2 regions of the Clostridium sp. CM037 genome follow, and region 2 is predicted to be linked to the other one. Evidence: predicted binding sites of a transcription regulator. Region 2 holds the regulator's gene; the other holds the start of a gene.
The links. The regulator Rex, encoded in region 2, represses fermentation and respiration genes when NADH is low (regulators of the CRP and FNR family bind a similar motif). The targets are predictions, from matches to a motif close to ATTGTTAANNNNTTAACAAT.
Positions count from the first base shown of each region.

Region 1: a site for Rex is predicted at 8,871-8,890, ahead of ACWJKP_RS18195 (acetyl-CoA C-acetyltransferase). Genes of this name have one in related genera too.

Region 1 covers NZ_CM143650.1:3,789,513-3,801,083, reverse strand. The annotation lists gene citC ([citrate (pro-3S)-lyase] ligase) at 1-159, shown strand, start outside; gene citX (citrate lyase holo-[acyl-carrier protein] synthase) at 167-676, shown strand; gene citG (triphosphoribosyl-dephospho-CoA synthase CitG) at 669-1,568, shown strand; gene ACWJKP_RS18220 (ATP-binding protein) at 1,711-2,949, shown strand; gene ACWJKP_RS18215 (response regulator) at 2,952-3,821, shown strand; gene gltS (sodium/glutamate symporter) at 3,975-5,183, shown strand; gene gltS (sodium/glutamate symporter) at 5,623-6,831, shown strand; gene ACWJKP_RS18200 (sigma-54 interaction domain-containing protein) at 7,040-8,752, shown strand; gene ACWJKP_RS18195 (acetyl-CoA C-acetyltransferase) at 9,144-10,322, shown strand; gene pssA (CDP-diacylglycerol--serine O-phosphatidyltransferase) at 10,549-11,067, shown strand; gene ACWJKP_RS18185 (polysaccharide deacetylase family protein) at 11,286-11,571, opposite strand, start outside.
Region 2 covers NZ_CM143650.1:3,915,144-3,926,714, forward strand. The annotation lists gene ACWJKP_RS18765 (electron transfer flavoprotein subunit alpha/FixB family protein) at 1-716, opposite strand, end outside; gene ACWJKP_RS18770 (electron transfer flavoprotein subunit beta/FixA family protein) at 737-1,519, opposite strand; gene ACWJKP_RS18775 (acyl-CoA dehydrogenase) at 1,534-2,673, opposite strand; gene ACWJKP_RS18780 (short-chain-enoyl-CoA hydratase) at 2,756-3,535, opposite strand; gene ACWJKP_RS18785 (redox-sensing transcriptional repressor Rex) at 3,729-4,367, opposite strand; gene abc-f (ribosomal protection-like ABC-F family protein) at 4,649-6,574, shown strand; gene ACWJKP_RS18795 (M14 family metallopeptidase) at 6,636-7,907, opposite strand; gene ACWJKP_RS18800 (TIGR00366 family protein) at 8,176-9,525, shown strand; gene ACWJKP_RS18805 (TIGR00366 family protein) at 9,698-11,044, shown strand; gene kamE (lysine 5,6-aminomutase subunit beta) at 11,138-11,571, opposite strand, start outside.

The DNA.
Region 1 (11,571 bases), 130 kb from region 2:
GGAGACATTATCAGTGCTTCAAAGGTTAGAAAATTAATTAAGGAAGACCAAATAAGCCATATTGAACATATTGTACCTAGTTCAACGTGGGAATTTTTAAATACTTTGGTAGGGAAGGAGATAATGCGGAAAATAAGGCTCAGCGATTCTCCGCATTAATTACGATATGTATACAGCAGAAGATATATTGCTAGCAAGAGAAAAAAGAATTGAATATCAAGAAGAACTAGTGAAGAGATACAAAATGCCAATATTGGTTGTTAGGGTTAACTATCCAGGCATAAACAAGGATAATCATTACTCACAAGAAATAACTGTGATAATGGATCAAATAATTTGTAAAATACTTTCTGATTCTATTAATTATAAAAAAATAGTTACAACTGCAGAAGGTCCCATTGTGATTATGTGCATAAATAAGAAAGCAAGGGACATTAAATCGATGACACTTAATTTAGAAGATAATCACATTTTAGGAAGATGTGTAGACTTAGATGTATATGATGAAAAAGGTAGAAGTATTAGTAGAAGGGATTTCGGGTTAGATATGAGAAAATGCTATATCTGTGAAGACGTAGCTCATAATTGTGTAAGAAGCAAAAAACACAACAAAGAAGAAGTTGAGGGATTTATTAAAAGTAGATTTGCAGAATATGGGGAGAAATTTTATGAATAATAAATATTTAATATCCCATGAAGCGTTTGTTATAGCAGGGTACGCAATTGAAGCAATGCTATGTGAAGTGGCGGCATATCCGTCACCTGGGTTAGTGTCATCTATATCAAAAGGGGCCCATATAGATATGGATCACTATTCTTTTATTAAAAGCACCTCGGCTCTAAGTAAGTATATGGTATTGTTTGCGCAGGAAGGATATTCAAAGAGAACTCCCAATGAAATATTTAAGGCTATTCGAAATATAGGAATAGAAGCCGAAAAAGAGATGTTTAAGGCTACCGAGGGTGTAAACACTCATAAAGGTATGATTTTTCTCTTAGGTATAAGTTGTGCAGCCGTGACCAAAGTGATGTATGATAAGAAAAGTTTTGGGGAAATTCAAAATATAATAAAGCAAATGACTAGAGGGATTGTTCAGGATGAATTATTTTATATGAATAAAGATAAAGCCACAAGCTATGGAGAAAAATTATTTTTAAAATATCATGTAGAAGGAATAAGGGGGCAAGTAGAGAGGGGTATACCACTAGTATTTGATTATTCGCTTGGAGTATATAAGGAAAATAAGGCTCAAAAATTAAATAATAGATTAATACATACTCTCATATCCATTATGCAACATTGTGAGGATTCGAATGTTCTTCACAGACATTCGATGGATACGTTAAAAGAAGTAAAGAAAAAGGCAATTCATATAATTTCTTTAGGCGGAATGGCTACAGAAAGTGGTAAAACGGCAGTAGAAGAACTGGACAAAGAATTTATAAAAAGCAACATAAGTCCGGGAGGATCAGCAGACTTGCTAGCCGTAACTGTATTCTTTAATTCTGTAGAGGAATATTTGAGTACTTTAACGACATTTCAGAAGGAAAGTCTCCCTCTTCTATAATAGGGGGTTATATACTATAATAAAGAGAAAACTTCAGTGGAGACTAAATCTCCTTATGAAGTCGTTAATATTACAGCTTCGCAGAAGATGATTTAACGGAATATCGTAATCGGTTATAATAGTTACCTGTTTGGAGGGATATATGCTAAAGACAAAGAAATATATCGTCATATCATTAATTGTATCTCTATTCGCAGAAATATATTTTTACCCATTAGAAAGTCAACTGAAATTTTCAGTAGGGGTAATTATTTTCAACTTAAGCATACTTATAATGGACGATATGTCAGAAGTGAAAATGGCGTTTTTATGTGGCTTAATAATATTCGTAATGAGGAATATTTTTGGAATAGTATTATCACAGTATGGAATTATAGATATAATAGCTTCTAATTTTCCTTCGCTAGTATATTATTTAATCTATGGTGCTTTTATTAAGCTTACTAAAGTTAGAAAATATAAAGACCGTATAGTTAATACAATTTTATTATTAACATTAATAGATTCGATAAGTAACATATTTGAAGCTATGATGCGAAATGGCATTAATTTATATATTATAAGAATCATATTTTTGGCAGGATTTATTAGGGCGGTTTTATCTTACCTTGTTTACCTCACTTATAATAAACAAAAATTATTTATCATAAATAGTGAACATCAGAAGAGATATACAGAGCTCAATTTATTAATTTCGAATATACATGCAGAAATGTTTTATTTAAAGAAGTCTATGAAAGATATTGAAAAGGTGATGTCAAAAAGCTATTGTTTATATGAGACTTACAAGTATAATGATGATTTAAGAGAAAAAACGTTGGACATCGCAAGAGAGGTACATGAAATAAAAAAAGATCATTATAGAATTTTAAAAGGATTTGAATCACTTATAGATAATTTTGAAAATCAAGATGAAATGACACTCTCAAGTATTTTTACTATTATTAATGATAATACAAGCAGATATATAAAAGAAGGCAATAAAGAAATAATAATAGCATTCCAGTTTAAAAATGATTTTACTATTAGGGCTTATTATAATTTATTTATTATTCTTAATAATTTAATAATTAACAGTATAGATGACTGTGAAAATGGAGGGTTCATTAAAATATCTGAAAAAGAAGATGAAGGTAATATATATTTTGAAGTAACTGATACAGGGAATGGAATTGATGAAGAGATTCTTCCTTATATTTTTAATCCAGGGTTTACTACAAAGTATGATAATATAACAGGAAAAGCATCTACGGGTATCGGACTTTCACATGTGAAAAATATTATTGAAGACTTAGGAGGAGATATAGAGGTAAAATCAGATAGAGTGACGGGTACTACATTTATATTGAAAATACCTAAGAACTCATTGAATGGAGGATAACTGTGGGAAAAAGTTTTTTGATTATTGATGACGATGTTAATATTAGAAAAATGCTAGGCCTTTTAATAAAGAAAAATAACCTTGGAAAAGTTATTTGTGAAATAGATAGTGGTGAAGATGCTGCGCAAGACATTATATTCTATAGCCCGGATATAGTGCTTATTGATTTTTTGTTACCTACAATGGATGGAATTGAAATAATTAAGGATGCTAAGAAGAAAGGGTATAATGGTAAGTTTATTATGATATCTCAAGTTGAGGATGAGTTATTGGTATCAAAAGCCTATGAAAATGGAATAATTTTTTTTATAAGTAAACCTATAAACAGTATAGAAGTTACTAATGTTATAAGAGGGATATGTCATAATATTGAGCTTGAAAATTCGTTAGCACTTATAAAAAGTGCAGTATCAAGCTTAAATAATGATAAAAGTATAACAAAGGAATTATTTTTGGATGATCAAATAACTAATATTTTTGCCGATATAGGTATTACAGGTGCTGTAGGGAGTAATGAGCTAATAAAAATTATACATAAAATAATAGATTTTAAAAAAAGGAATCCATCATCTACATATCAGCTACAAAAAATATACAGTGAAATCGCACAGGAGGAATATGGAGATGTAAACATAAATAAAAAGGCATTAGAACAGAGGATTAGGAGAACTATTCAAAAGGCCTTAAAAACTATAGCAGAGATCGGTTGTGATGATTATAGTAGTAGTATTTTTATGGAATATAGCACATTATTATTTGACTTCAAGCAAGTAAGGCAGGAAATGAGACATATAAACAATAATACAAATGAGCCCGGCAAAATAAATACAAAAAAATTTATTGAAAGCATTATTACCAAATTAAGCTCATAGTATTCAAAACATAGTCCTATAGATAACAAAAAAATACTAATAATATAAAAAGTTAATTTATTTGTGCAAGAGTTCGTAGTTTTGTGTAGTTATTTGTATAATTTGCTTATAATATATAGTATATAACAAAAACATTATCAGGAGGTACAAGAAATGAATTTTAAATTAGATATGATTCAAGCAGTCGCAGTGGCAGTTATCGTTCTATTTACAGGACAAAAAATTAAAAACAAGTTGACTTTTTTAGAAAAGTATTGCATACCAGCACCAGTAATCGGAGGATTGATTTTTGCAATAATCACATTGCTACTAAAAGTAAGTAATATATTGGTTTTTGATATGGATATAACGCTACAAAAATTATTTATGACAGCGTTCTTTACAACTATCGGGTTTACTGCAAGTCTTAAATTACTAAAAAAAGGTGGAAAAGGAGTTTTTATTTTTTTAGGATTATCCGTCGTAATTGTAGTTCTTCAAGATATTACAGGAGTTGCACTTGCTAAGATGTTTGGTCTAAATCCACTTATAGGTCTTTCAACGGCATCAGTACCTATGGTAGGTGGACATGGAACTGCAGGTGCCTTTGGTCCAATATTTGAAAAAGCAGGTGCAGTAGGTGCTACCACGGTAGCAATGGCATCAGCAACCTTTGGCTTAATTATGGGCAGCGTTATTGGAGGGCCTATAGGGAAAAAATTAATTGAAAAAAATAATCTTTCATATCCTATGAAAACGGTTAATTCAAAGGTGCATGAAGAGGCAGCAACAACCAAAGAAGACACTGTAAAACATCTAATTCCCGAGAAGTTTATGGGAGCTGTATCTCAGATTTTATTAGCTATGGGGCTAGGTACAATTATATCAACACTTCTAGAAAAAACAGGGATAACTTTTCCACCATACATTGGTGCTATGTTTGCAGCTGCAATTCTTAGAAATATATCTGATTCTACAAATGCATATAGAATCCATATAGATGAAATCGATGTCATAGGGGGTATTTCATTATCTTTATTCTTATCTATGGCGTTAATGGGATTGAAATTATGGCAATTAGCAGATTTGGCTTTACCTCTAATAGTAATGTTATTTGCTCAGACCATTTTAATGGGGTTATTTGTATATTTCATAACGTTTAATGTTATGGGAAGAGATTATGATGCAGCGGTAATGGCCTCTGGTAATTGTGGATTTGGTATGGGCGCTACACCAAATGCAATGGCAAACATGGGGGCTATGACAGCAAAATATGGGATTGCTCCAAGAGCGTTTTTTATAGTTCCGTTAGTTGGAAGTTTATTTATAGATTTTTGTAACGCTGGAGTAATTACAATGTTTATGAACTTTTTTTGTAAATAATAAGGATTCTAAATGCTTTTAGTAACTAGGGTTATTTGCTTGAGCATTCCTAAGATAATAGTAAAAAATAGCGAGAAAAAATCTCGCTATTTTTTTATTGCATTATAAGAGCATAACAGAGACTTATGAAACATAAGATTACATATAGTGGAAGTGTTTTTATGGGATAATTTATATGTAAAAAAACAATTGGTGTACAAGCATATACACTAGATATTTTAACACTGTCACATACATCAAAAGGATTTTATAGGACATACTACATTATTATAGACATAATTATTTAATGCATATTGCTTGGTTAAGAAAAAACATAAAAGTCTGAAAATTTAATTTTTAAAAAGAAGTATTTTGTAGTATTGTGTTTTTATCTGTATAAGCTTATTATAATTATCATATATACTATAATATAATATGATATAATACAAGGAGGATAAAAATGGTTATAAAATTAGACATGATTCAAGCAGTAGCATTAGCAGTTATCGTTTTATTTATAGGACAAAAAACCAAAAACAAGTTAACATTTTTAGATAAGTATTGTATTCCAGCACCGGTTATTGGTGGATTACTTTTTGTATTTCTTACTTTAATACTAAAAGTAACTAACATATTGACTTTTGATATGGATATAACGCTTCAAGCAGTATTTATGACGGCATTCTTTACAACCATTGGGTTTACAGCAAGTCTTCAATTATTAAAAAAGGGTGGAAAACAAGTTTTAATCTTTTTAGCAATAACTGCAGTACTTATAATTCTTCAAGATATTACAGGGGTTACACTTGCTAAGATATTTGGATTAAGTCCAATTATAGGTCTTTGTACTGGTTCTGTCCCTATGGTAGGTGGACATGGAACATCAGCTGCTTTTGGTCCATTATTTGAAGCAAAAGGTATAGCAGGTGCCACAACAGTAGCATTGGCATCAGCAACCTTTGGACTAGTTATGGGCAGTATGATTGGAGGACCTATAGGTAAAAAATTACTTGAAAAAAATAATCTTTCATATCCTATGAAAACGGTTAATTCAAAAAACTCTAAAGATGCAACAGTATCCAATGAAGACACTAAAAAACCAATGATACCTGACAATTTTATGAGTGCCGCATCTCAGATTTTGTTAGCTATGGGAATAGGTACAATTATATCTGCTCTTTTTGAAAAAACAGGATTTGCTTTTCCAGGATATATAGGTGGTATGTTGGCGGCCGCAGTTTTAAGAAATATAGCGGATGCTACAAAGTCTTATAAGGTGCATTTAGATGAAATTGATGTTATAGGAGGCATTTCATTATCTTTATTCTTATCTATGGCATTAATGGGATTAAAGCTATGGGAATTAGCAGATTTAGCTTTACCTCTAGTAATAATGTTATTTGCTCAGACAGTTCTAATGGCGTTATTTGCATATTTCGTAACCTTTAAGGTTATGGGAAGAGATTATGACGCAGCGGTAATGGCTTGTGGACAGTGTGGATTTGGTATGGGAGCTACACCAAATGCAATGGCGAACATGGAAGCTATGACATTAAAATATGGTCATGCTGAACGTGCATTCTTTGTTGTACCATTAGTGGGAGGTTTATTTGTAGATTTTGTTAACGTTGGAATCATTACGACATTTATGAATTTCTTTATTAAATAATAAACACTTTTAATCTTACAAATTCTATACTTTAACGACATTTCAGAAGAAAAGTATGTATTACTTAAAATACATGCTTTTTTTAGTAAGTTAAAAATTAAGCTAATAATCATAAATAGAGAGAAAAAATCTCGCTATTTTAATTATATCTTGATAAAAAAAACTATGGACTTTATAATTGTGTTATAAGCTTAAGGGAAGGTGACAAATGGGTACAATTAATGATTATTATAACCAGGTTATATGCACTATTAATGAAGGTGTTATTGTTATAGATAAGAAAGGCATCATAAAAATCATTAATAATGCTGCTGAAAAAATGTTGAAGGTTAATGCAGAAAGTAGCATAGGGAAACATATTTTAAAAATATTTCCTTATGGTGAATTATTAAGTATAATTGAAAATAGAGAAGAACAATTAAATATAAAAGAGGGTAAATTTATTATAACCCGTAAAGTAATAACCCAAAATGGCGAAGTCATAGGTGCACTCCAAATATTTAGTAAAAAAACGGAAAATAAGATATTAATGAATTCACAAAGAAATGGAAGAATAGACGAAAATATTTTGAATACAATTTTTAATGCTGTAAAAGAATGTGTAGTTGTAGTAGATCAAAATGGAATAATAACTATGATGAGCGATGAATATAAAGAATTTATTAATTGCGAAAATCCAGAGGGAAAACATGTAACTGATGTTATAGAAAATACAAAATTACATATAATAGCGAAGACTGGTAAACAAGAGTTTGGAGAAATTCAAGAAACTAATGGCCATAAGATAATTTCTATAAGAGTTCCTATAAAGAAAGATGGTAAAATTGTAGGGGCCATTGGGAAAATAATGTTTAAAGATTTAGACAATTTTAAAATATTAAGTAATAAGATAAACAATTCACAAAAAGATGCTGAATATTGTAAAAATGAATTAAGCACAGATCAAAAAGCAATATATACTTTTGAAAACATTATAGGCAATAGTGTTAAAAGCCGCGAGGTAATGAAACTCGCCAGAAGAGTAGCTAAGATAGATTCAAACGTTTTAATTACTGGTGAAAGTGGAACGGGTAAAGAACTCTTCGCGCACTCCATTCATAATGCTAGTAGAAGATGCCAAAAGCCTTTTATAAAAATTAATTGTGGAGCTATTCCAGCACAGCTTTTTGAGTCGGAAATGTTTGGTTATGAAGAAGGCGCTTTTACTGGTGCTAAAAGATCAGGTAAGAAAGGTAAGTTTGAACATGCAAATGGCGGGACAGTCTTATTAGATGAAATTGGTGATATGCCTATGAATATGCAAGTTAAACTCCTAAGAGTTATTCAAGAAAAAGAATTAGTGAGGGTTGGCGGGAATGATGCTATCAAAGTTGACATAAGAATTATTGCGTCAACTAATAAGTCATTAGAACAGTTAATAAAAGATGGAAAGTTTAGAGAAGATTTGTATTATAGGTTGGATGTTATGCATTTAAAATTACCCTCATTAAGAGAAAGAGTAGAAGACATTGATGAATTGTCTAATGCATTAAGGGTAAAAATATGTAAAAAATATAATATCTACTCGGAGGGCATTTCAAGGGAGGCTATTGATTGTTTGAAATCTTATAACTGGCCGGGCAATATAAGACAACTTGAAAATGTAATAGAAAGAGCTATAAACCTGCTTGATACAGATATTTCTATAATGCCAAGCCATTTGCCAGAGAAGATAATTAATGGTAAAGTGAAAAAATATTCATTAGAAAATAATTATTTAAAAGATGTTGTTGAAACTATTGAACAAGACCTTATCATGGAATGTATAAAAAAAACAGGGGGAAATAAAAAAGAAACTGCAAGAATATTGGGACTAAGTAGAGCTGGTTTGTATAAGAAATTAAACAGGTATAATTTAATGAAATCAGCCAATCTACAATAGTACACATGTAAACTGTGGTTACATGTGTTGTTTTTATATAAAAAATAGTTGTGGTGACATAAATGGAAATTATAAAAAAAACTATGTGCTTAAGTGTATCAATACGTTGAAAATACTTTTAGTGATTTTTTTAACAATTAGGTTATAATATTAACAAACTAAAAATGAGTAAGTGTATGGAATTATTACTGTAAACTAAGTTTACAGTCGTAGTTATAATTTGTTTTAAGAAATTGGCAGAGGTTGGTATAGTAAGCTTTGTAAGAGTTTGTACACTTGGCATGGAAATTGCTAGTAATATATACATATAGGAAAAAAACAAAAACATATAATAAATTCCTATTATGTGGTAATAATATACTAGAAAAATAAATAAATGGAGGGTTATAATATGAGAGAAGTAGTAATTGTAGGAGCAGCAAGAACAGCAATAGGATCTTTTGGTGGAGGATTATCAAAAGTATCGGCTGTAGAAATGGGAACTGTTGCAGCTAAAGAGGCTATAAAAAGAGCAGGAATTAAACCAGAACTTGTAGAAGAAGTTGTTGTTGGTAATGTAATACAAGCAGGACTTGGACAGAATGTTGCAAGACAAATATCAATACATGCAGGTATTCCAGATGAGGCTTCAGCACTTACAATAAATAAGGTTTGTGGATCAGGACTTAGAGCTGTAAGCATGGCAGCACAATTTATAATGTGTGGAGATGCGGAAGTAGTTTTAGCAGGTGGAACTGAAAGCATGAGCAACGCTCCATATGCACTACCAAACAATAGATGGGGTGCAAGAATGGGAGACGGAAAAGTAGTTGATACTATGATTAAAGACGCTCTATGGGATGCGTTTAATGACTATCATATGGGAGTTACAGCAGAAAATATAGCAGAAAAGTGGAACATAACTAGAGAAGATCAAGATCAATTTGCTTTGAAAAGTCAATTAAAAGCTGAAAAAGCTATAAAAGAAGGTAAATTCAAAGACGAAATCGTTCCAGTGGTAATCCCTCAAAGAAAGGGTGACCCAATAACATTTGATACAGATGAATTCCCGAAATTTGGTTCAACTATAGAAAAATTAAGAAAATTAAAACCAGCATTTAAAAAAGACGGTACTGTAACAGCAGCTAATGCATCAGGAATAAATGACGGTGCAGTTATGTTTGTAGTAATGTCAAGGGCTAAAGCAGATCAATTAGGACTTAAACCTCTAGTTACAATAAAATCTTATGCATCAGGTGGAGTAGATCCGAAAATAATGGGATATGGTCCAGTTCCAGCAAGTAAAAAAGCATTACAAAAAGCAGGAATGACCGTAGCTGATTTAGATCTAATAGAAGCTAACGAAGCTTTTGCATCTCAATCATTAGCTGTAGCTAAAGATTTAGGCTTAAATCCAGAAATAGTAAATGTTAATGGTGGGGCTATAGCACTTGGACATCCAGTAGGAGCTTCAGGTGGAAGAATACTTATTACATTAATATATGAAATGATAAAAAGAGATTCTAAAACAGGACTTGCTACATTATGTATAGGTGGCGGTCAAGGAACTGCGATTATCGTTCAAAGATAATAGCAAAAAAGGATCAGCAAAAAAATGCTGGTCCTTTTTTAGTTGATAGAAAATAAAGTAATTATTAATTAATATTCAGAATATTAATTAAGTAAGGATTTAATTTAAAATTTTGATATAAATGAAGATTAAGTAAAATTTAAGAAGCTTTTAATAATAATGTTATATAATACTAAAGAATAACTGCTAATAATATGGTATAATTATAAGGATAGGAGTGATATAGATGGTTAAAATAAAAAACGCTGTGCCAAACATGTTCACCTTAAGCAATATGTCTTGTGGAATTTTATCTATACTTATGAGTTTTGACGGAAATTATAAATTAGCAGCGGTATTTATTCTTTTAGCAGGAATATTTGATAGATATGATGGTAAAATAGCTAGGTTTTTAAATGTGGATAACGATTTAGGTAAAGAACTAGATTCATTATGCGATTTAGTATCTTTTGGTTTGGCACCTTCAATATTAATATTTAATATTTATAATTTCGCAGGGCTTGGGTCAATTGGGTATTTAATGGTTTTAATTTTCCCAGTAGCAGGCGCATATAGGTTAGCGAAATATAATATTACGGATTTTGATGGGGTTTTTTCAGGAATTCCTATTACTGTTACAGGCACATTTTTAGCACTGTATGCTTTATTTATGTTTAACAAAGCTTCAAATTTAGGGTCGACTATGATTTTAATGGTTATATTATCTTATTTAATGGTAAGCAAATTAAAATTTAAAAAACAATAGTTAAACAATTATAATGAAAAAAAATTTATAACGCAATTATAGTAAAAACCTCACTTTATAGTGAGGTTTTTTTAACGACATTTCAGAAGGTGAGTTTCCTACGCATATAATTGGGGGCACATATTATAGCAAAAATAAAATTTCAGTGGGAATATAAATCACCTTCTGGAGTCGTCAATTTATCTTCTTCGAAGATGTGCAGCTCCGCAGGAGATGATTTAATCTCTAAATTTATAATAATATTCAGGGGTATCTTCAGTAATAACCTTAAATTCATAACCTGAATCTAGATAGTATTTTATGATTTCAGGTAGAGCTTTTACAGTGTTTTTATTATTAAAATTGCAGTGCATAAGGAGTATGGCTACATTTTTATTTCCTTTAATTATTTTTGAATTTTTAATAAGTTGTGAGACACTTAAATTAGGGTTTATACCATCAGATAAATTAACATTCCAATCATATACTTTAAAATTGTTTTTATGAAGTTTCTCTAAATTAGAA
Region 2 (11,571 bases):
GTAACTGCCAGTTTTTCAAGTAACGCGAAGTTTTCTTTACTTCCAACTCCACGACCACCAGATACTATAATGTTAGCTTCTCCGATATCCGCTAAAACTGAAGCAACTTTTACAACGTCTACTGTTTTAGTTCTGATATCTGATTCTTCTAAGTTTACAGTTATTTTTTCAACTGGGCAGCTTCTTTTTTCATCTCTAGCTAATTTTTCAAAAACTCCTGGTCTAATAGTAGCCATTTGTGGTCTATGTTCTCCACAAACTATTGTAGCCATTAAGTTTCCTCCAAATGCTGGTCTTGTCATCATTAGATTGTTGTTTTCTATATCTATATCTAATGAAGTGCAATCAGCAGTAAGTCCTGTTGAAAGTCTTGCGGATACTCTTGGTCCTAAATCTCTTCCTAAATAACTTGCTCCTACAAATATAATTTCTGGTTTTCTTTCATTTGCAAGATCACATATTACTTTTGTATATGCATCAGTTGTAAAGTGGCCCAATAATGGATGACTAGCAACTATTACTTTGTCAGCGCCATATGCTACTAATTCTTTAACCATATCATCTGTTTTATCTCCAAGTAATACAGCTGTTAATTCTTCTCCTAATTTATCTGCTATTTCACGTCCCTTACCTAAAAGTTCAAATGAAATCTTTTGAAGTTCTCCGTCTCTTTGCTCAGCAAAGACCCATACGCCCTTGTACTCTTCTATATTCATAACTTAATCCTCCCTGCTTCTTAGATAAAGTGATTTTCTTTTAATTTTGAAACTACATATAAAGCAGCTTCGTTAGCTGGTAATTGTATTAATTCGCCTTTTCCCTTAGCTTCTTTAGTCATAGACTTTTTAACCTTTGTTGGTGAACCTTTAAGACCGAGAACAGCTATGTCTGCTCCGATATCTGCTGCATTCCAAACTTTTACTTCCTTATTTTGGAACATCTCAAAAATGCTTTTTATGTTCATATATCTTGGCTCATTCAACTCTTTTATTGCTGTTAAAAGAACAGGAGTCTTAACTTCTATATCTTCATATCCGTCTTCCCAAGCTCTTCTAACTTTTAATCCACCCTCAATCACATCGACTTTTTCAACATATGTTATTTGGGCAAGATTTAAATGTTCTGCTATTTCAGGTCCAACTTGCGCTGTATCTCCGTCTATAGCTTGTCTACCTGCAAATACTACGTCATAATCTAATTTCTTTAAAGTTGCTGCAAGTGCATGAGATGTAGCTAATGTATCTGCTCCTGCGAATGCTCTGTCAGATACTAATATTGCTTCATCAGCTCCCATAGCTAAAGCTTCTCTCAAAGCTTTTTCTGCTTGTGGGGGTCCCATGCTTATTACTGTTACATGTGCACCATGTTCATCTTTTAACCTTAAAGATTCTTCCAGTGCATTTTTATCATCTGGATTTATTATTGATGGAACGCCTTCTCTTATAAGTGTTCCTGTTTTAGGATCTATTTTAACTTCGTTTGTATCTGGAACTTGTTTTAAACATACAACTATATTCATTCCTTAATCTCCTCCTACTTTAATAAATTTCCAGCTATAACCATTCTTTGAACTTCTGAAGTTCCTTCATATATCTCAGTTATCTTAGCATCTCTCATCATTCTTTCTAATGGATATTCTTTAGTATATCCATATCCTCCGAAGATTTGAACAGCTTTAGTTGTAACTTCCATAGCTGTTTCTGACGCAAATAATTTTGCTCTAGCAGCTTCTACTGTATATGGTAAACCATTATCTTTATTCCATGCTGCTTTATATATTAAAAGTTTAGAAGCCTCAATTTTAACATCAAGTTCTGCAACCATCCATTGTAAACCTTGGAATGCTGAAAGTGGTTTTCCAAATTGTTTTCTTTCTTTCATGTATTTAGTAGCTTCATTGAGTGCGCCTTCTGCAATTCCTAGGGCTTGAGCCGCTACTCCGATTCTTCCTCCATCAAGGGTTTTCATTGCGATACCGAACCCCCTTCCTTCTTTTCCAAGCATGTTTTCTTTAGGAACTATGCAGTTTTCAAATACAAGTTCTGTAGTTGATGATGCTCTTATTCCTAATTTATCTTCGTGTTTACCAATTGAGAATCCTGGAAACTCTTTTTCAACTATGAAAGCAGTGATTCCTTTTGTTCCCTTAGTTTTATCAGTCATTGCAAAAACTACAAATGTATCTGCTACTCCACCGTTTGTGATAAATATTTTTGAACCATTTAATATATAGTTATCACCATCTAAAGTTGCTGTAGTTTGTTGACCTGACGCATCTGTTCCTGCATTAGGTTCAGTTAGTCCAAAAGCTCCTAGTTTTTCACCTTTTGCAAGTGGAACTAAATATTTCATTTTTTGTTCTTCTGTACCGAAAGCATCTATTGGGCCAGCACATAATGAAGTATGAGCTGATAGTATAACTCCTGTAGTTGCACATGCTTTTGATAATTCTTCAACAGCCATAATGTATGATACATTATTTCCGCCTGCTCCACCGTATTTAGTAGCAATTGGGATACCCATCATATGGTATCTAGCCATTTTCTCTACAGTTTCGCTAGGAAATCTTTCTGTCACGTCTATTTCCGCAGCTAAAGGTTTAACTTCGTTTAATGCGAACTCACTTACCATCTGTTTTACAAATTCTTGTTCTTTTGTCAATGCAAAATTCATGAACTTTCCTCCTCACTATTCTCTGAGACAAATAATAATCTTTAATTGTTATCTGCCTATTCTTTTTACAGAATACTTTTTATTACTTATTTTTAAAGCATTTTTCTGTTTTTTCAATAAATGCTGTCATTCCATTTTTTTGATCTTCAGTCGCATAACATTCTCCGAATATCTCTGACTCGTATGAAAGCGCTGAATCTATATCTATTTGTATTCCCTTATTGATTGCTGCCTTACAAAAGCTTACAGCAATAGGTGCTTGTCCTGCAATTGTATTTGCTAGTGCTTTAGCTTCTGATAATAAATTTTCTGGATCAACTACTTTATTTACAAGTCCAATTCTTAATGCCTCTTCCGCATTAATAATCTTTGCTGTATAAATTAGTTCTTTAGCCATTCCAAGTCCTACAAGTCTAGGAAGTCTTTGCGTACCTCCAAAGCCAGGAGTTATTCCAAGACCTACCTCAGGTTGTCCAAATTTTGCTTTTGAAGAAGCGATTCTAATATCACAAGCCATAGAAAGTTCGCATCCTCCACCTAGCGCAAAACCGTTTACTGCAGCTATTATAGGTTTTTCTAAAGTTTCTAGTTTTCTGAAAACTTTATTCCCTAGATTTCCAAATTTCCTTCCACCCATAACATTAAGATCTTTCATTTCGGTGATGTCAGCCCCTGCTACGAAAGCTTTCCCTTCTCCTGTTAAGATCACTGCGTAGATTTTATCATCTTCAGCAATTTCATCTATTGCTAAATCTAGCTCTTTTAATGTTTCTGTATTTAATGCATTTAGAGCCTTTGGTCTACTAATTGTAAGTATTGCGACTTTGTCTTCTTTTTGAAGAACAATATTCTTGTATTCCATAACAATCAACTCCTTACGAATTAATCCATTCATTAAATATTTGTTAATAATATAACAAATAAACCTAAATGTAATTGAAGCCCTTCGCCTCAATTACATTATATCTCTTTATAGTAATTATTTCAACAAGAAATATTCATAATCTTTTAAATCAATCTTGTTGATTTCATAAATTTTATAAACTTTGTAAATTTTATGAATATGATTTGTCATTCATTAAACAACTAAGTGTTAGCAAGCTCTCACTTAAATGGACATTCTCCACAATTGTTTCTACAGGTACCTCTAAATCCACAGGTGCAAAATTCCATATACCTTTAACCCCATTTGCTACCATTATGTCACTAACTTTTTGAGCACTAATATGTGGAACACATATTACGCCAATATCTATTGGTGTCGCTTTAAGGAAACGCGCTAATTCATCTAAGTCTATTACTTCAACATCTCTAATTTTTAATCCTATAAGCTTTGGGTTAACATCAAAAATACCCGCCAAGTTAAATGATAGCTTTTCAAAATTAGTATAATTGGCAATAGCTTGCCCGATATTCCCCGCGCCTACTATTACCATCTTATATTCTTTTGAGAGTCCTAGTATTCCACTAATTTCATTCAACAATTCTTTAACATTATATCCGTATCCCTGTTGTCCAAAATCTCCAAAACAATTTAAGTCTTGTCTAATTTGAGATGCTGTAAACCCAATCTTTTCGCCCAATTCTTTCGAGGATATCCTATCTACATCATTTCTTAAAAGTTCTTTTAAATATCTATGGTATTTAGGCAATCTTTTAATAACTGCCATTGATATATTCTTTTTTCTTTCCACAATATACACTCCTCTACGAATATCATAAATTACATACTATCTATACTAACACACTATTATAAATTAAAACTACTTTTGCTATAAATTTAGTAGTTATTGTGAAATTATTACCATTATATATATATATATACTATTATTAAAAATTAATCTATATATATTTCTTTTTTACTACAAAAAATTAAATATAAATAGTACAATAATATATGAAGCAACTTTAATTAATATTTATAACTAATTAAGTTGAATTTTTTTAATACTACATAACAGGGAAGGTGAAAACAATGATAGTTTTAAGTTGCAAGAATATTCACAAAAGTTACGGTATAGATGTTATTTTAGATAAAATAACTTTAAGTATAAATGAAGGTGAAAAGATTGGATTTATTGGTGCTAATGGGGCAGGTAAATCTACGCTTTTTAAAATACTCACATCACAATTGGATTATGATAATGGTGAGCTATTTATAGATAAAAATAAAAAAGTTGGTTATCTATCTCAAAATCTTGAATTAACTTTAAGTAATACTATATATGAAGAAACTCTTTTAGTATTCCACAATCTATTAGGCCTCGAAAAAAGACTTAAAAATCTAGAATCAAAAATGAATGAACCTTATGATACTTCCAAAGAAGAATATAATAATAGAATAATAAAAGAATATACATTAATCTGTGAACTTTACAATAACAGGGGCGGCTACACATATAAAGCTGAAATTAGTAAGGTTCTCAAAGGTCTTGGCTTTATGGAAGAAGATTATAATAAGCCAATAAACATACTAAGTGGAGGTCAAAAGACTAGGGTTGCACTATGCAAATTATTACTTAAAAATCCCGATATTCTTTTATTAGATGAACCTACTAACCACCTAGACTTAGATGCTATAGAATGGTTAGAAGATTATTTGAAATCTTATAAAGGAACTATTTTTATAATATCCCATGATAGATTCTTTTTAGATGCTATTACCAATAAAACTTTTGAACTTACTAACGGTCATGTAGATTCTTATAATGGAAATTATACAAATTTTATTGATTTAAAGAAAAAAAATTATGAAGTTCAATTAAAAGCATACAATTTGCAACGCTCAGAAATAAAAAGGCAAGAGGACATCATAACTAGATATAGATCCTTTAATAGAGAAAAAAGTGTAAGAGCTGCAGAGAGCAGACAAAAATCCTTAGATAAACTCGACCGTGTTGATTCCCCCGACACAGCTCCTAGGGAAACTAAAATCAAATTTGAAACAGAAATTAAAAGCGGAAATGACGTTCTCCATGCAGAAAATTTATCAAAACGATTTGGGGACAATCTTTTGTTTGAGAATTTAAATTTAGATATAAAAAGATCCGAAAAGTTCGCTCTTATTGGTGAAAATGGTCGTGGCAAAACCACTCTTTTAAATATTATAATGGATAAAATTTCAAGTGATACAGGTATAAAAATATTGGGCAAAAATATTTTTGTAGGATATTATGACCAAGAACAATCAAATTTGAATCCAGAAAAAACTATAATAGATGAGGTTTGGGATGAATTTCCTAAACTTACTACCACAGAAGTACGTACTGCATTAGCTGCATTTTTATTCATAGGAGAAGATGTATTTAAAAGTATATCCACATTGAGTGGTGGTGAAAGATGTAGAATTAATCTTCTAAAAATAATGCTATCAAAATCTAACTTTTTACTATTAGATGAGCCAACAAATCACTTAGATATTATGTCTCGTGAAGCTTTAGAAGACTCGATACTTGGATATGACGGTACTGTTCTTGTAATATCTCATGATAGGTATTTCTTAAACAAGGTAATTACTAAAATACTTGAATTAAAACAAGATGGTCTTAAAGAGTATTTAGGTAATTATACTTATTATATAGAAAAAAAGAAAAACCCTCTAAGGTTCCAAGTAGAAGAAGCATACGACGGCATGTCAAAAACTCAAATTAATCTTGATAAAAGAAAGAAGAGAGATGAACAAAAACTAGAAAAACAAAAGAAAATCGATTTAAAAGACCTAGAAGATAAAATTACCTTATCGGAACAGCGATTAGAAAAATTAAATAGTGATCTTTGCCTTGAAGAGATTTATTCAAGTCCTAGTCGGAGTGTTGAGACAAATAATCAAATTTCTAGTATTAAAACCGAACTTGAAACTCTTTATGCAAACTGGGAAGACTTTATATCGGAAGTGGACTAAAATTAAGGCTCTTAGCACACAATCAAACATTTGTGGTCTAAGAGCTTTTTCTTTTAGATACCTAAATTAATGCCCCTTCTAATAAAACTTTAATATTGTCCTTATAAATTTTATTAAACTGACTTATTGGCAGAGGATTTTTTCCAATTCCGACCTCAATGGTATAACCCGGCCTTCTATATTTTTCTATAAACCAATCCTTATATCCTGCATAGCTTGTGATTCCATAGGTTTCTGCTAATTCATAACCACTTAAAGAGGAAAATATCTCTCCTATTTTTCTAGCCTCAGCACTTGCCAAATTTTGAAAATCCCAGTATATTACTTCCCCTTGGGTGTGATACGCTATTACCAATCTAAACCCATGTTTTCTTGTAAAATCTGCTACCGCTTTAGACTCTGATTCTGATTCTGGCGCAGTACCTGAATATCTTGTAGGGCCCGGTCCATATACGCCATAACTTTTTTCCGCGTCCTTTGATTTTTGCCACATAGCATCATAGTTATGATTAAGGTCTACACCGCGAATATTAGCACTCCATGTTTTAGAAAAATCAGAACTCCCATTATTCCACTTAATTAAATCATTGTAGTATGGGTTACTCCTCTCTAGGCCATTAAGCACTAAGTCAATCCCATCTGGATTTACCATAGGCATAATGTATATAGTACTTTTATTCCAGATATCTAAGGCACTATACCCTTCTATATTTTCACCTGTTGCATAGGCTTTAGAAAAGTTTTCAATAAACTTCATCAAAAGCACAGTAGTTATCCATTCAATAGCATGATGAGATCCATTATAAAAAACTTTATTGGGTCCATTACCGAGTTTCACATAATAAAGTTCTTTTCCAAGCTCACTCTTGCCGCCACTAGCCACTTCAATAAATGGGTATCTAGCCTTTAGCCCTTCTAAATCTTTTTTCATAATATCATAAGTGTAATCAATATTTGTATAAACTACATCTAATGAATATGGAACTATGATCACCTCTCCAACTTGCAAGTTGTTAGGATTTATTTGAGGATTTGCAGTAATTATACTTTCTACGGTCACAAAGTACTTACTTGCTATAAGGTATATTGTATCACCCGGTCTAATTCTATAAGTATCATAACCCATTAAAAATCTATTCATAAGTTTATAAGTATCATCATTTACTGTGCCTGTAGGTGATAAGCCAAAATATCTTTGAAACATCAATACTGCCTGTGCCGTTTTATTTCCGTAAATTCCGTCTATTCCTCCCACATCATAGCCTAATTTATTAAGTAGTGCTTGTATTTCCATTACCGATGTTCCTCTTGAGCCTATTTTTAGGGTTTGCAACTTTTACCCTCCTAAATTTTTCTATAATACTATTATATGAATTTTTATAAAAATGTTGCAGGTTTTAACGAATAAAATACCACACCTATTTTTTTGCCTCCTCCTTTGTATACAAATTTTCACTCATAAAAATATATTTCTCCTTTTTTGACTTATTATATGATGTCATGTATAATTTTGTCATACATATTAATATTTATTCACAAAAAATCATAAATATGTTTTCTTGTATAGATTAATTTCACATAATAAAATAGGAGGAATAATAATGTTTAAAAAATTTACAAATGGTTGTGTTAATCTTGTCCAAAAGTATTTACCAGACCCATTCATATTTGCTGTAATCCTTACCTTTCTAGTATTAATTTTAGGGATGGTGCTTACTGGTCAAGGACCATTAGCTATGACTATTCACTGGAGTAAGGGTTTGTGGACGCTCCTCGCTTTTTCAATGCAAATGGCGCTAGTATTAGTTACAGGTCATGCGCTTGCCAATGCACCATCTTTTAAAAAGGGTCTTAAAATTCTTGCAAAAATCCCTAAATCACCAAGTCAAGCAATTATTCTTGTTACAATTATTTCTACTATAGCTTGCTGGATTAACTGGGGCTTTGGTCTAGTTATCGGAGCTATTTTTGCTAAGGAATTAGCTAAAGAAGTTAAAGGCGTAGATTATAGGCTTTTAATAGCTTCTGCTTATTCAGGCTTTTTAGTATGGCATGCCGGTCTTTCTGGTTCTATACCACTAGTAGTTGCTACAGGTGGTCCTGAGGTAGTAAAAGCTACTGCAGGTGTTGTTACTTCACCTATACCAACCAGCGCTACATTGTTTTCAGGTTATAATCTAATTATATTAGCTATACTTTTAGTAACCTTGCCTCTTATAAACAAAGCTATGCATCCTGACACTGAACATACTATTACTATAGATCCAAAGCTTTTGGTGGAGGAACCAATGATTATAATAGCTAAAGAAAAAATGACTCCCGCTGATAAACTTGAGAATAGCTCTATTATCTCAATGTTATTAGTAATTATGGGCTTTAGTTATATTATTTATTATTTTGTTAAAGGTGGTAGTCTTGATTTAAATATTGTTAATGCTATCTTCTTGTTCCTAGGAATTGCTCTTCATGGAACTCCTATAAGGTTTGTTAACGCAATTACATCCGCTGCTAAAGGAACTGCTGGAATTATACTTCAATTCCCATTCTACGCGGGTATTATGGGTATGATGATTGGTACAAGTGCTAGTGGAATTTCTCTCGCAGGAGTTATGTCTACTTCTTTTGTTAGTATATCTAATCAACATACCTTCCCTCTATTCACTTTCCTAAGCGCAGGACTTGTTAACTTCTTTGTACCATCTGGTGGTGGACAATGGGCTGTTCAAGCTCCCATTATGATGCCCGCTGGTGCAGCTTTAGGTGTGCCTGCTGCAAAAACTGCTATGGCTATTTCATGGGGAGATGCATGGACTAACATGATTCAACCTTTCTGGGCATTACCCGCTCTTGGAATTGCCGGTCTCGGTGCTAAGGACGTAATGGGCTTTTGTATAATCGACTTATTATACTCAGGTGTTATTATTGGACTAGGGCTAATGTTTATATCATAATAGCTAAGGGACTGTCTCAAACTGATTAAAAGTTATTTTAAGTTTATATCGATACCTGTAGATCGGACACTTTGATAAAAGCGTCTGATCTACAGGTACTTTTTTTGCATAATATAGAATATTATTATATAGGAGCACCTTAAATTTATATAGTTAATAAGGAGGAATCAAAATGTTCAAAAGATTTACAAATGGTTGTGTTAATCTTGTCCAAAAATATTTACCAGACCCATTCATATTTGCTGTACTTTTAACATTCTTTGTATTAATTTTAGGCATAGTTCTTACTGGACAAAGTCCTTTGGCTATGACTATTCACTGGAGCAAAGGTTTGTGGACATTACTTGCTTTTTCAATGCAAATGGCATTGGTATTAGTTACAGGCCATGCTCTCGCCAATGCACCATCTTTTAAAAAAGGTCTTAAGACCCTTGCAAAAATACCTAAATCACCGAGTCAAGCAATTATTTTGGTTACACTTATTTCTACTATAGCTTGTTGGATTAACTGGGGCTTTGGTTTAGTTATTGGGGCTATTTTCGCTAAGGAATTAGCTAAAGAAGTTAAAGGGGTAGATTATAGGCTTTTAATAGCTTCTGCTTATTCAGGCTTTTTAGTATGGCACGCTGGCCTTTCTGGTTCTATCCCACTAGTAGTTGCTTCGGGTGGTCCTGAAGTTGTAAAAGCTACTGCGGGCGTTATTACTTCCCCTATACCAACTAGTGCAACATTGTTTTCAGGTTACAATTTAATTATATTAGCTGTACTATTAATAACATTGCCTCTTATAAACAAAGCTATGCATCCTGACACGGATCATACTGTTACTATAGATACAAAACTTTTGGTTGAGGAACCAGTAGTTATAATAGCTAAAGAAGCAATGACTCCTGCTGATAAACTTGAAAACAGCACTCTTATCTCAATGTTATTAGCAATTATGGGCTTTAGTTATATTGTTTACTATTTTGTTAAAGGTGGTAGCCTCGATCTAAACATAGTTAATGCCATTTTCTTGTTCCTAGGAGTTGCTCTTCATGGAACTCCTAGAAGATTTGTTAATGCAATTACAGACGCCGCCAAAGGCGCTGCTGGAATTATACTTCAATTCCCATTCTATGCAGGTATTATGGGAATGATGGTAGGTACAAGTGCTGCTGGAATTTCTCTTGCAGGTGTTATGTCTACTTCTTTCGTTAGTATATCTAATCAACATACCTTTCCACTATTCACCTTTTTAAGTGCAGGACTTGTTAACTTCTTTATACCATCTGGCGGTGGTCAATGGGCTGTTCAAGCTCCTATTATGATGCCCGCTGGTGCAGCTTTAGGCGTACCTGCTGCGAAAACTGCTATGGCTATTGCTTGGGGAGATGCATGGACTAATATGATTCAACCTTTTTGGGCATTACCTGCTCTTGGAATTGCTGGACTTAACGCTAAGGACGTAATGGGTTTTTGTGTAATTGACTTATTATACTCAGGTATTATTATTGGGTTAGGATTATTCCTTTTCTAGGAAGTTTTTATTATAACAATTAAGGGGGTACAGCTTTAAATGATTTAATAAATCATTTAAAGCTGTACCCCCTATTTTTTCAATATAAATTTATTAAATTAAACCTCTCTCAACCATTTCCGTAACAGCAAAACTTGCTACGTCTCCAGCAAATTTTCCCGGTCCAAAACCTGCATCGTATCCAAGTTCTTTCGCAAGTTCGTGTGTTATTCTTGGGCCTCCACAAATTAATATAACTTTATCTCTAATTCCTTCTGCTTCTAATAATTCTACTAGATTTGTAAGGTTTCCGATGTGTACATCCTTTTGAGTTACTGTTTGAGAAACTAGAAGAACATCAGCCTTAAGTTCTATAGCTTTTTTGATAAATTCTTCATTTTCAACTTGGCTTCCTAAGTTTAAAGCTTCTATCATAGGGTATCTCTCAAGACCATAGTGTCCTGCAAAACCCTTCATGTTCATTACAGCATCTATACCAACTGTATGGGCATCTGTTCCTGTACTAGCTCCAATTATTACAACGTCAC